2 regions of the Streptomyces sp. JK94 genome follow, and region 2 is predicted to be linked to the other one. Evidence: riboswitches for the same ligand, from Rfam matches in the RefSeq annotation. Region 2 holds a riboswitch; the other holds the start of a gene.

Region 1 (5,844 bases), on a different contig from region 2:
CATGTACGCCCTGCTCACCCACCCCGAGCAGCGGGGCCGCCTGCAGACGTCCCTCGCCGCCGGGGAGCACGCCCTGCTGGAGACCGGCGTGGAGGAACTCCTGCGCTACGACGGTCCGGTGGAGATGGCCACCTGGCGTTTCGCCACCCGGCCGCTGTCCCTCGGCGGGCAGGACGTCGCGGCGGGCGACCCCGTTCTCGTCGTCCTCGCCGCCGCCGACCGGGACCCGGAGCGGTTCGCGGACCCGAACACGCTCGACCTCTCCCGCCGGGACAGCCAGCACCTCGGGTACGGCCACGGCATCCACTACTGCCTGGGCGCCCCGCTCGCCCGGCTGGAGGGGCAGACCGCGCTCGCCACCCTCCTCACCCGCCTCCCGGACCTGAGCCTCGCCGCGGATCCGGCGGAACTGCGCTGGCGCGGAGGGCTCATCATGCGGGGCCTGCGCACCCTGCCCGTGTCGTTCACCCCGGTCGCACCGGAGGAACGGAACGGTACGTCACCTCCGCAAACATGACACGCCCTCACCTTTGTGATCTTCACGTGATCTGCGCGGCATGAACTTGTGACAAGCGATCATCTGCCTATACGTTCACGGATCAGCGTGGCCCTGAGCCTCACCGCCGCGCGGTCCCCGCTGTCTCGTGAAAGGTCGTCGCATGCTCTCCGGGAACGGTCGTCACCGCCGCCCCCGCCAGGCTCCCGCCCTGGTCGTCGCCGCTGGAGTGACGGGCTCCGCCATCGCGATCCCGCTCCTCGGCGCCACCGGCGCGCACGCGGTCGACGGGACGAACTGGGACCGGGTCGCCGAGTGCGAGACCGGCGGCGCGTGGAGCCAGAACAGCGGCAACGGGTACTACGGCGGCCTGCAGCTGTCGCAGGACGACTGGGAGCGGTACGGCGGCCTGGAATACGCGCCGAGCGCCGACCAGGCCAGTCGCTCCCAGCAGATAAGAGTCGCCGAGAAGCTGCGCGCGGACCAGGGCGTCGCCGCCTGGCCGACCTGCGCGCCGCTCGCGGGCATCGGGAACGCCCCGGGGGCCGCGGACGGCGGCACGGGTGCGACGGGTGACGGCTCGTCGGAGGGCGCGGACGCCTCCTCGGCCCCCACCGCGCCCGCGTCGGCCGATCCGTCTGATCCGTCCGGTTTGACCGGTTCCCCGGAGTCGGACGGCTCGTCCGGGACATCGGAGCCGCGGCCCGGACTGTCGCCGTCCGCCTCGCCCTCGTCCACCTCCGGCGCCTCGTCGGCCGACCGGAGCGAGTCGGCCGGGTCCGGTTCGTCCGACTCCGCGGCGGGTCTCGGTCCACAGGATTCCGGCAGCTCTTCCGCACCCACCACCAAGGGTGATGAAGTGGACAAGGTCGGGCAGAGTGACGCTTCTTCACCCCTCGCCGAGACCGATGAGTCCGGCGCGGGCAAGCACCGCGGCGGCAATGCCGACGAGAACCCGGTGGACGAGCGTGCGTCCGACCCGTCGGGGCGGCACGCCTCGCGCGGTGAGGGAGAGGCGCGAGAGGTCGTGGACGGGTCCTACACCGTGCGGTCCGGCGACAGTCTCTGGGGCATCGCCGACTCCCTTGGGGTCGACGGCGGATGGCGCTCGCTCTACACCGGCAACGAGGAGGTCGTCGGCGCCGACCCGGACCACATCCTGCCCGGTCAGACGCTCACGGTCGGGGGCGAATCGGGTGAAAAGTAGGGGGAGTTCGCGTCACGGTTCGAGCCGTATGTCCGTTTTGGATCACGTGAGATATAGGTCTCAGAAGTCGTGATCGTCTTTGAAAATCCGCGGCGCGCGTGTCTACGGTCGTGATCGCTCGCCATCGCGGGCCCCGGCTGCCGCAACGCCGAATCCTGCCAGCGGCCGTCCGGGAACAGTCGTCGCGCAAGCGCCGCAGGCAGGAGCGGGGGACCCAAGGTAAGTGCCGCACCGGGCAGTTGAGCCGGAGCGGCTAGGGGTGGAGCCGAGTTCCGCGAGGAACCCGGCCGGGCAACTCAACCGGCCCGAACCCGACAGCTCACCTCGCAGGCGTCGGTGAGGGGATCAACCATGCTGTTTTCCGGCAAGGGCAAGCACCGCCGCCCGTCCAAGGCCACCCGTGTCATCGCCGTCGCCGGTGTCACCGGTGCCGCCGTCGCCGCCCCGCTGATGGCGGCCGGCAACGCCTCCGCCGCCACCGCGTCCGAGTGGGACGCCGTCGCCCAGTGCGAGTCCGGCGGCAACTGGTCCATCAACACCGGCAACGGTTACTACGGCGGCCTGCAGTTCTCCGCCTCCACCTGGGCCGGCTACGGCGGCACGCAGTACGCCTCGACCGCCGACCAGGCCAGCAAGGCGCAGCAGATCGAGATCGCCGAGAAGGTGCTCGCGGGCCAGGGCAAGGGTGCCTGGCCGGTCTGCGGCACCGGCCTGTCGAGCGCCGCGTACACCGGCGGCGGCTCCACCGGGAGTCAGGGCGGCGGCTCCGCGCAGTCCTCCGGCAGCTCCGGCAGCTCGCAGAGCCAGAGCAGCGGCTCCACCGCCGACCGCTCCACCGAGCAGAAGGCCTCGCGTTCCGACGAGCGCCCGGCCGCCGAGAAGCCGGCCGAGAAGAAGACCGTCACCACCCCGACCGGCAAGAAGGTCGAGAAGGGCGACGGCGAGTACAAGGTCGTCAAGGGCGACACCCTCAGCTCGATCGCCGCGGAGCACGACGTCAAGGGCGGCTGGGCCGAGCTGTTCGAGCTGAACGACGACATCGTCGACGAGGCCGACCTCATCTACCCGGGCCAGCAGCTGCACCTGAAGTAGGCAGCGGCCCCCCTTGCTCCCGTCCCGGTGCGTATTCCCCCGTACGCACCGGGACGGGATTTTCACGTCCCCACCCCGTCCCGGGGTTCCGCCCCGGATCCGCACGTGTTTCCGGAAACGTCTTTGTTCCGTTCGGAAACAATTTACTCTCGGTTCTGTCCATCGGGTGGGCGATCGGCTGGCCGATCGTCCGGAGCCGGTTAGGCTCGGTCCCGCAGAGCCGCCGCGGTCCCGTGGGCCCGCGCGTCACACCGAAGCGTCACATGGAAGAAGGAGATGCTCGTGCCGTCCATCGACGTCGTCGTAGCCCGGGAAATCCTGGACTCCCGAGGCAACCCCACGGTCGAGGTCGAGGTCGGCCTCGACGACGGCAGCACGGGTCGTGCCGCCGTTCCGTCCGGTGCCTCCACCGGTGCGTTCGAGGCCATCGAACTCCGTGACGGCGACCCGGGCCGTTACCTGGGCAAGGGCGTCGAGAAGGCCGTCCTGGCCGTCATCGAGCAGATCGGCCCGGAGCTGGTCGGCTACGACGCCACCGAGCAGCGCCTGATCGACCAGGCCATGTTCGACCTGGACGCCACCGACAACAAGGGCTCGCTCGGCGCCAACGCCATCCTCGGCGTCTCGCTCGCCGTCGCGCACGCCGCGTCCGAGGCCAGCGACCTGCCGCTCTTCCGCTACCTGGGCGGCCCGAACGCGCACCTGCTGCCGGTGCCGATGATGAACATCCTGAACGGCGGCTCGCACGCCGACTCCAACGTGGACATCCAGGAGTTCATGATCGCCCCGATCGGCGCGGAGTCCTTCTCCGAGGCCCTGCGCTGGGGCGCCGAGATCTACCACACCCTCAAGAAGGTCCTGAAGAACAAGGGCCTGGCCACCGGCCTCGGCGACGAGGGCGGCTTCGCCCCGAACCTCGGCTCCAACCGCGAGGCCCTCGACCTCATCCTCGAGGCGATCAAGGAGGCCGGCTACACCCCCGGCGAGCAGATCGCCCTGGCGCTCGACGTCGCCGCGTCCGAGTTCTACAAGGACGGCTCCTACGCCTTCGAGGGCAAGGAGCGCACGGCCGCCGAGATGACCGACTACTACGCCGAGCTGGTCGAGGCGTACCCGCTGGTCTCCATCGAGGACCCGCTGTTCGAGGACGACTGGGAGGGCTGGAAGACCATCACCGACCGGCTCGGTGACAAGGTCCAGCTCGTCGGTGACGACCTGTTCGTCACCAACCCGGAGCGTCTGGCCCGCGGCATCGAGGAGGGCGCGGCCAACGCCCTGCTGGTCAAGGTCAACCAGATCGGTTCGCTGACCGAGACCCTGGACGCCGTGGAGCTGGCCCAGCGCAACGGCTTCAAGTGCATGATGTCCCACCGCTCCGGCGAGACCGAGGACGTCACCATCGCCGACCTGGCCGTCGCCACCAACTGCGGCCAGATCAAGACCGGCGCCCCGGCCCGCTCCGAGCGGGTCGCCAAGTACAACCAGCTGCTGCGCATCGAGGAGATCCTCGACGACGCCGCCGTGTACGCCGGCCGCAGCGCGTTCCCCCGGTTCCGCTCCGCGAACCAGTAGGCGCGGCGAGGGCCGACCCGGCCCCGCAAGAGGAGGCGTCGTACGTACGTCCCCGTACTCGGTCCCGTACCGTGTGCGGGGACGTACGCGCGTAGGACGGCGCATGACGACGTATGAAGGTGGACGGGAGGCGGGGACATGGCGGTGAAGGACCGGGACCGTTTCTCCACCGCGACCAGGATCCGGATCATCGGGGAGCAGACCGCGGCCCGGGTCTACCGCTCGCAGACCAAGCGCCAGGCCCGTCGCTCCCGGCTGACCGGCCGGGCCGCGCTGCTCGCGATGGTGCTGTGTTCGCTCGTCGTGGCCCTCGCGTACCCGATACGGCAGTACGTCGCCCAGCGCGCCGAGATCGCCGGTCTCCAGCGGGAGCAGCGGGAGACCCGCGACCGGGTCGAGGAGTTGCGCGACCTCAAGGCGCGCTGGCAGGACGACGCCTACGCCGAGCAGCAGGTCCGGCTGCGGCTGCACTACGTGATGCCGGGGGAGACGGGGTTCGTCGTCGTCGACCCGGACGCCGCCAAGCAGGCCCGCGCCGAGGCCGGCGGGGCCGACCGCCCCTGGTACCGGAACGTCTGGGACGGGGTCGACAAGGCCGACGCCGCCGCCCACCGGCCGTGAACCGACCGCGCCGGCAGTGACTCAACAGGAAGACCAGCAGAAGACAGTCATGCAGACTCCCCCGCCGACCACCCCGCGCACCGAGCCCACCGACGCGGACGTCGAGGCCTTCAAGCAGCAGCTCGGGCGTCCCCCGCGCGGCCTGCGCGCCATCGCGCACCGCTGCCCCTGCGGGCAGCCGGACGTCGTGGAGACGGCACCGCGGCTGCCCGACGGCACCCCGTTCCCCACGCTGTACTACCTGACGTGCCCGAGGGCGGCCTCCGCGATCGGCACGCTGGAGGCGAACGGCGTGATGAAGGAGATGACCGAGCGGCTGGCCACCGACCCGGAGCTGGCCGCCTCCTACCGCGCGGCGCACGAGGACTACATCCGGCGCCGCGACGAGATCGAGGAGCTGACCGGCTTCCCGAGCGCGGGCGGCATGCCCGACCGGGTCAAGTGCCTGCACGTGCTGGTAGGCCACTCGCTGGCGGCCGGCCCCGGCGTCAACCCGCTGGGCGACGAGGCGCTCGCGATGCTGCCCGAGTGGTGGCGCAAGGGACCGTGCGTGACGCCCGGCGAGAGGTGCGGGGAGGACGGCCGATGACCCGTGTCGCCGCCGTCGACTGCGGTACGAACTCCATCCGGCTGCTGGTGGCCGACGCGGACCCGGCCACCGGTGAGCTGACCGACCTGGACCGCCGCATGACCATCGTGCGGCTCGGCCAGGGTGTCGACCGCACCGGACGCCTGGCGCCCGACGCGCTGGAGCGGACCTTCGCCGCCTGCCGCGAGTACGCCGAGGTCGTCAAGGAGTACGGCGCCGAACGGCTGCGCTTCGTGGCGACCTCCGCCTCCCGGGACGCGGAGAACC
Region 2 (5,844 bases):
TGTGCGGCGAGGACGGCCCCGCCCCGTCCCGCATCCGCCGGTCCGGTGTCGGCGGGTGTCCGGGCCCGTAGCTAGGCTCCGGCCTCATGGACGTACTCATCCACCTCTTCGTCGGTCTCCACATCATCGGTATCGCGGCGCTCCTCGGAGGCTTCCTGACCCAGATGAAGGCGATGGGCCGGGGCACGGCCCGCTTCATCCCGGCGATGCTGCACGGGGCGCTGACGATGCTGGTGACCGGAGTGGCCCTGGTCGGTCTCCACCAGGCCCAGGACCACTCCGTCGACAACATCAAGATCGGCGTGAAGCTCGCCGTGCTGATCGTGATCCTCGGCCTGGTCTACGTGAAGCGCGACGACCAGAAGGTGGAGAAACCGCTGTTCGGCCTGGTGGGCCTGCTGACCGTCGTGAACGTCTTCATCGCGGTGCTGTGGACCTGAGTTCCCCGCCGTCCGCGCCCGCCGGCCGCAGCCCCGCCCGGGCCTGGACGACCGCCCCGGCCCCGACCGCCAGCCACGCGGCCACCGCGATCCACAGCAGCACCCGACCGGGGGCGTCCAGCCACGGGACGTCGACGGCGGCGGCGACGGACAGGGTCGCCGCCGCCGTCATGCCGAGGGGAAAGGCGGTCGACCAGCGGCGCACGTCGTAGCGGACCCGGGGCCAGGCGATCTCGGCGGCGAGGAGCACGGCGTACCAGGCCAGGTCCAGGGCCAGCAGGAAGACGGTCAGGTCGTGCAGGACGGCGCTGTCGTCCTCGTTCCACATGTACATGCCGGTCCCGGCCGCCGCGAGCAGCTGGGCACCGGCGAGCGCGGAGATGGCGAGCGCGCCGCCCGCCAGCCAGTGGTCCCCGTTCCCCCGGGCCACCTGCCGCAGGTCGAAGCGGAACAGCGCGATCAGGTACAGCACGATCCCCAGCCAGAACGGCACCAGGGACGCGTACGCCAGCCAGGGCGCCGAGGTGGCGGCGGCGAGCGTGGCGCCGAGCACGGCGAGCCCCTCCGTGGCCACGCAGCCCAGGAACACCGCCCCCGGCATCCGGCGCCCCCGGCGCCGTACGACCACCAGCAGCAGAACCGGCCACAGCAGTACCGCCAGCACCAGCAGGGCCGCCGCCGGGACGGGCCAACCGAGCAGGGAGAGGCGGGTGCCGAGCACGGTCGTCGCGGCGACGGCGGTGAGCGCGCCCGGCGTCCCCGCCCGCGTCACCCACCGCGTGCGCTCGACCAGCAGCAGGTGGCCGAAGTTCGCCGCCAGGGTCAGCCAGGCCGCGCAGGCCAGGACCAGGGTGACGCGGGACAGGAGCTGGTGGCCCGTCAGGTGCAGGCCGATCGACAGGATGCCGGTCGCCATCACCGCGGCCCCGGCCGCCGGCGGACGCTGCGCCCACCAGGCGCGCAGAGGGTGGGGGGTGGTGCCCGATGACATGCGCCCGATGCTAGAGAGCCGTGCGGCTCAGGCCGGGCGCACCACGCTGTGGACCGACGACTCGCCGTCGTAGAAGATCGACTCCTCACGGACGTACGCGCCCGGCTTCGGGGCGTGGATCATCATGCCGTTGCCGATGTAGAGGCCGACGTGGCCGAGGTTGTCGTAGAAGAAGACCAGGTCGCCGGGTTGCGCCTGGGAGACCGGGACGGTCGTGCCGGCGTTCACCTGGTCGTAGGTGGTACGCGGCAGCGTCACGTCCGCGGCCTTCCAGGCGGCCTGGGTGAGGCCCGAGCAGTCGTAGGAGCCGGGGCCCGCGGCGCCCCACACGTACGGCTTGCCGATCTGGGCGCGGGCGAAGGCGAGTGCCTTCTCGGCCTTGGTGCCGTACGAGGCGTCAGGCGGGGTGGCATCCGACGTACCGGTGCCGCCGGAGGACCCCGACGAGCCGGAGGAGCCGGAGGCGGAGGAGCCCGACGAACCGGAGGCGGTGCCGCTTTCCCGCTGGGCGGCCCGTTCCTGCCGTTCCCGCTCCTCGGCCTGCTCTCTCGCGAGCTCCGCGGCCTTGCGGGCGGCCTCCTCCTGCTTCTTCCTCTCGATCGCGGCGAGCCGGGCCTTCTCCTCGGCGGTCAGCTCCGACAGCAGCTCGCGCGCGGTGGAGAGCTTCCGCTGGACGGTGGCCTTGGCCGTCTGCAGGTCGTTCTGCGACTCGGTGAGCGTCGCGAGGCTCTCGGTGGCCTCGCGGCGCTTCTGCATCGTCTCGGACTGCTGGGTGACGTAGTCGTCGACCGCGTCCTTCTGGCGGTCGGTGAGCCTGCCCAGCAGGTGGTCGCGGTCGACGTAGTCCTGCGGCGAGTCCGCGAGCAGGAAGGTCGCGGTCTCCGGGATCGCGGAGCCCGTGCGGTACTGGGCGGCGGCGAAGGACCCCAGCTCCTCGCGCGCCTCGTTGAGCCGCTGGGTGCGCTTCGCGACGTCGTCGAGGAGGGTGTCCACGCGCTTGCGCTGCTTGGACGTCTTCTCCTTGGCCGCGTTGTACTTCTCGGTCGCCGACCCCGCCTGGCGGTACAGGTCGTCGACCTTCTTCTCGACCTCTTCGAGGCTCGGCCTGCCGTCGTCCGACGGGGCGGCGGTGGCCGTCTGGGACAGCAGGGCCACCGAGGTGATGGCCGCCGTGGCGAGGGCCGGGGTCCGTATGCCTGCGACGCGCGTACCCGTGGGACGCGACTTGCGGTGCGACGCCAAGGAGGCGACTCCTTCCAACCGTCCGCCTACCGGGTTAGCTGTCGGGTTCGGGCGGTGGTTCGGAAGGGTTGCCCTACGGCGGGTCCGCCCCGTCGGGGGCGTTCGGCCGATTCACCCCAAGGTGCTCGGTTGGGTCCCCGGCTCCGGGCGCCGTGCGGGCACGCCGGACTCGGCGGAGGCCGCGCGGCCCGGCGACGTTCGCCGGAGGGGGCCGTGCGGCCTGCCCGCACCGTAGCCAACTCGTGAGGCCGCTGTGAAGGTTGGTGGGTGATATGCCCGATACATTTTCGTGACCTCCGGTGCGGGCGTCACTCTTGGTGCGAGGACCCGCAGCAGGGCGTGCCCGAAGCCGGGATACCGGCCGTTTTCCGGGGTGGCGCCGGGTTGTCGGTGGGGCGCCCTAGACTCGGAGAGCGATGAGCAGCCTCTTTGACGACAGCTTCCTGGCGAGCCTCCAGACCCCCCGCGGTCACGAGGAGGAGCCCCCGCCCCCGCCCGAGGACGATCACGCACCGGAAGCGGTGCCGCACGATCTGTTCGCCGGGAAGTTCGACACGCCTCCGGACCGCGACACCCACTACCGGGACGGCGCCCCGCGCCCCGCCCTGGACCCGGCCGCGCTCCTGGAGGGACTGAACGAGAACCAGCGCGCCGCCGTCGTCCACTCCGGCACCCCACTGCTCATCGTGGCCGGCGCCGGGTCCGGCAAGACCCGCGTCCTCACCCACCGCATCGCCCACCTGCTGGCCGAGCGGAGCGTCCACCCCGGCCAGATCCTCGCGATCACCTTCACCAACAAGGCCGCCGGCGAGATGAAGGAGCGCGTCGAGCAGCTCGTCGGCCCGCGCGCGAACGCGATGTGGGTGATGACCTTCCACAGCGCCTGCGTCCGCATCCTGCGCCGGGAGTCGAAGAGGCTCGGTTTCACGTCGTCGTTCTCGATCTACGACGCCGCCGACTCCAAGCGCCTGATGGCCCTGGTCTGCCGGGACCTCGATCTCGACCCGAAGAAGTTCCCGCCGAAGTCCTTCAGCGCCAAGATCTCGAACCTGAAGAACGAGCTGATCGACGAGGAGGACTTCGCCGCCCAGGCGAACGACGGCTTCGAGAAGACGCTCGCCCAGGCGTACGCGCTCTACCAGTCGCGGCTGCGCGAGGCCAACGCCCTCGACTTCGACGACCTGATCATGACGACGGTCAACCTGCTCCGCGCCTTCCCGGACGTCGCCGAGCACTACCGCCGCCGCTTCCGGCACGTCCTGGTCGACGAGTACCAGGACACCAACCACGCCCAGTACTCCCTGGTCCGCGAGCTGGTCGGCACCACCGAGCACCCCGTCGACGTACCGCCCGAGGCCGAGGTCCCGCCCGCCGAGCTGTGCGTGGTGGGCGACGCCGACCAGTCGATCTACGCCTTCCGCGGCGCCACCATCCGCAACATCCTCCAGTTCGAGGAGGACTACCCGGACGCCACGACGATCCTCCTGGAGCAGAACTACCGCTCCACCCAGACCATCCTCAGCGCCGCCAACGCGGTCATCGAGCGCAACGAGTCCCGCCGTCCCAAGAACCTGTGGACCAACCAGGGCGAGGGTGCGCGGATCACCGGCTACGTCGCCGACACCGAGCACGACGAGGCCCAGTTCGTCGCCGACGAGATAGACCGCCTCACGGACGCGGGCGAGGCGAAGGCCGGCGACGTCGCCGTCTTCTACCGCACCAACGCCCAGTCCCGCGTCTTCGAGGAGGTCTTCATCCGCGTCGGCCTGCCCTACAAGGTCGTCGGCGGCGTCCGCTTCTACGAGCGCAAGGAGGTCCGGGACGTCCTGGCCTACCTGCGGGTGCTGGCCAACCCCGAGGACTCGGTGCCGCTGCGGCGGATCCTCAACGTCCCCAAGCGGGGCATCGGCGACCGCGCCGAGGCCATGATCGACGCCCTCTCCCAGCGGGAGAGGATCAGCTTCCCGCAGGCACTCAAACGCGTCGACGAGGCGTACGGCATGGCCGCGCGCTCCGCGAACGCCGTCAAGCGGTTCAACGCCCTCATGGAGGACCTCCGTACGATCGTCGAGTCCGGCGCCGGACCGGCGACCGTCCTGGAGGCGATCCTCGAACGCACCGGGTACCTCGCCGAGTTGCAGGCCTCCACCGACCCGCAGGACGAGACCCGGATCGAGAACCTCCAGGAACTCGCCGCCGTCGCCCTGGAGTTCGAGCAGGAGCGGGCCGAGGGCGAGGAGACCGGGACCCTGGCCGACTTCCTGGAGAAGGTGGCGCTGGTCGCGGACTCCGACCAGATCCCGGACGAGGAGGACGGCGGCGGCGTCGTCACCCTGATGACCCTGCACACCGCCAAGGGCCTGGAGTTCCCGGTGGTCTTCCTCACCGGCATGGAGGACGGCGTCTTCCCGCACATGCGCGCCCTCGGCCAGGCCAAGGAGCTGGAGGAGGAGCGGCGCCTGGCGTACGTCGGCATCACGCGCGCCCGGGAGCGGCTGTACCTGACCCGGTCGACACTGCGCAGCGCCTGGGGGCAGCCGTCGTACAACCCGCCCTCGCGCTTCCTGGAGGAGATCCCGACCCCTCACCTGGAGTGGAAGCGGACCGGGGCGAACGGGCCCGCGTCCGCCGCGCCCGTGTCGGGGGTGGCGGCCTCGCTGTCCTCGTCCCGGTCCCGCTCGTCGGCGTCCGGTGCCTCCGGCTTCGCCACGCGACGGACCGCCGAGAAGCCGACGGTCTCGCTGGCCGTGGGCGACCGGGTCACGCACGACCAGTTCGGGCTCGGCACGGTGGTCGCGGTCAAGGGCACGGGGGGCAACGCCGAGGCGACGATCGACTTCGGGGAGCCCAAGCCGAAGCGGCTGCTCCTGCGGTACGCGCCGGTGGAGAAGCTCTGACGGACCGTCGAGGGCGCGCAACGGCATGAGCCCCGTCGGCCGACGGGGCTCATGCGGGCTGCTGAGACGTTACTCCGTCACTGCGGATCGAGGCCGTGGCTGCGCAGCCACGAGAGCGGGTCGATCGCCGAGCCGCCCGAGGGGCGCACCTCGAAGTGCAGATGCGGTCCGGTCGAGTTGCCCGAGTCGCCGGAGGACGCGATCGCTTCGCCTGCTTTGACCGTCGAACCGGAGGGTACCTGGTAACCGGAGAGGTGGCAGTACCAGGTCTCCG

What was found. Region 2 has a riboswitch for cyclic di-AMP ahead of ACVV2G_RS06360 (C40 family peptidase). Riboswitches for the same ligand answer to the same signal wherever they lie in the genome.
Region 1: linked by a shared signal. The riboswitch ahead of ACVV2G_RS20585 (transglycosylase family protein) and the one ahead of ACVV2G_RS06360 (C40 family peptidase) in region 2 are both predicted to bind cyclic di-AMP.

Annotation. Positions count from the first base shown of each region.
Region 1 is NZ_JBSICH010000022.1:1,457-7,300, reverse strand. Features, by position in the region: gene ACVV2G_RS20595 (cytochrome P450 family protein) at 1-517, shown strand, start outside; gene ACVV2G_RS20590 (transglycosylase family protein) at 660-1,703, shown strand; cyclic di-AMP (ydaO/yuaA leader) riboswitch at 1,885-2,051, shown strand; gene ACVV2G_RS20585 (transglycosylase family protein) at 2,055-2,795, shown strand; gene eno (phosphopyruvate hydratase) at 3,078-4,367, shown strand; gene ACVV2G_RS20575 (FtsB family cell division protein) at 4,506-4,988, shown strand; gene ACVV2G_RS20570 (DUF501 domain-containing protein) at 5,038-5,577, shown strand; gene ACVV2G_RS20565 (Ppx/GppA phosphatase family protein) at 5,574-5,844, shown strand, end outside.
Region 2 is NZ_JBSICH010000006.1:331,252-337,095, reverse strand. Features, by position in the region: gene ACVV2G_RS06370 (hypothetical protein) at 87-440, shown strand; gene ACVV2G_RS06365 (tellurite resistance/C4-dicarboxylate transporter family protein) at 418-1,431, opposite strand; gene ACVV2G_RS06360 (C40 family peptidase) at 1,459-2,673, opposite strand; cyclic di-AMP (ydaO/yuaA leader) riboswitch at 2,681-2,858, opposite strand; gene pcrA (DNA helicase PcrA) at 3,090-5,570, shown strand; gene ACVV2G_RS06350 (M23 family metallopeptidase) at 5,648-5,844, opposite strand, start outside.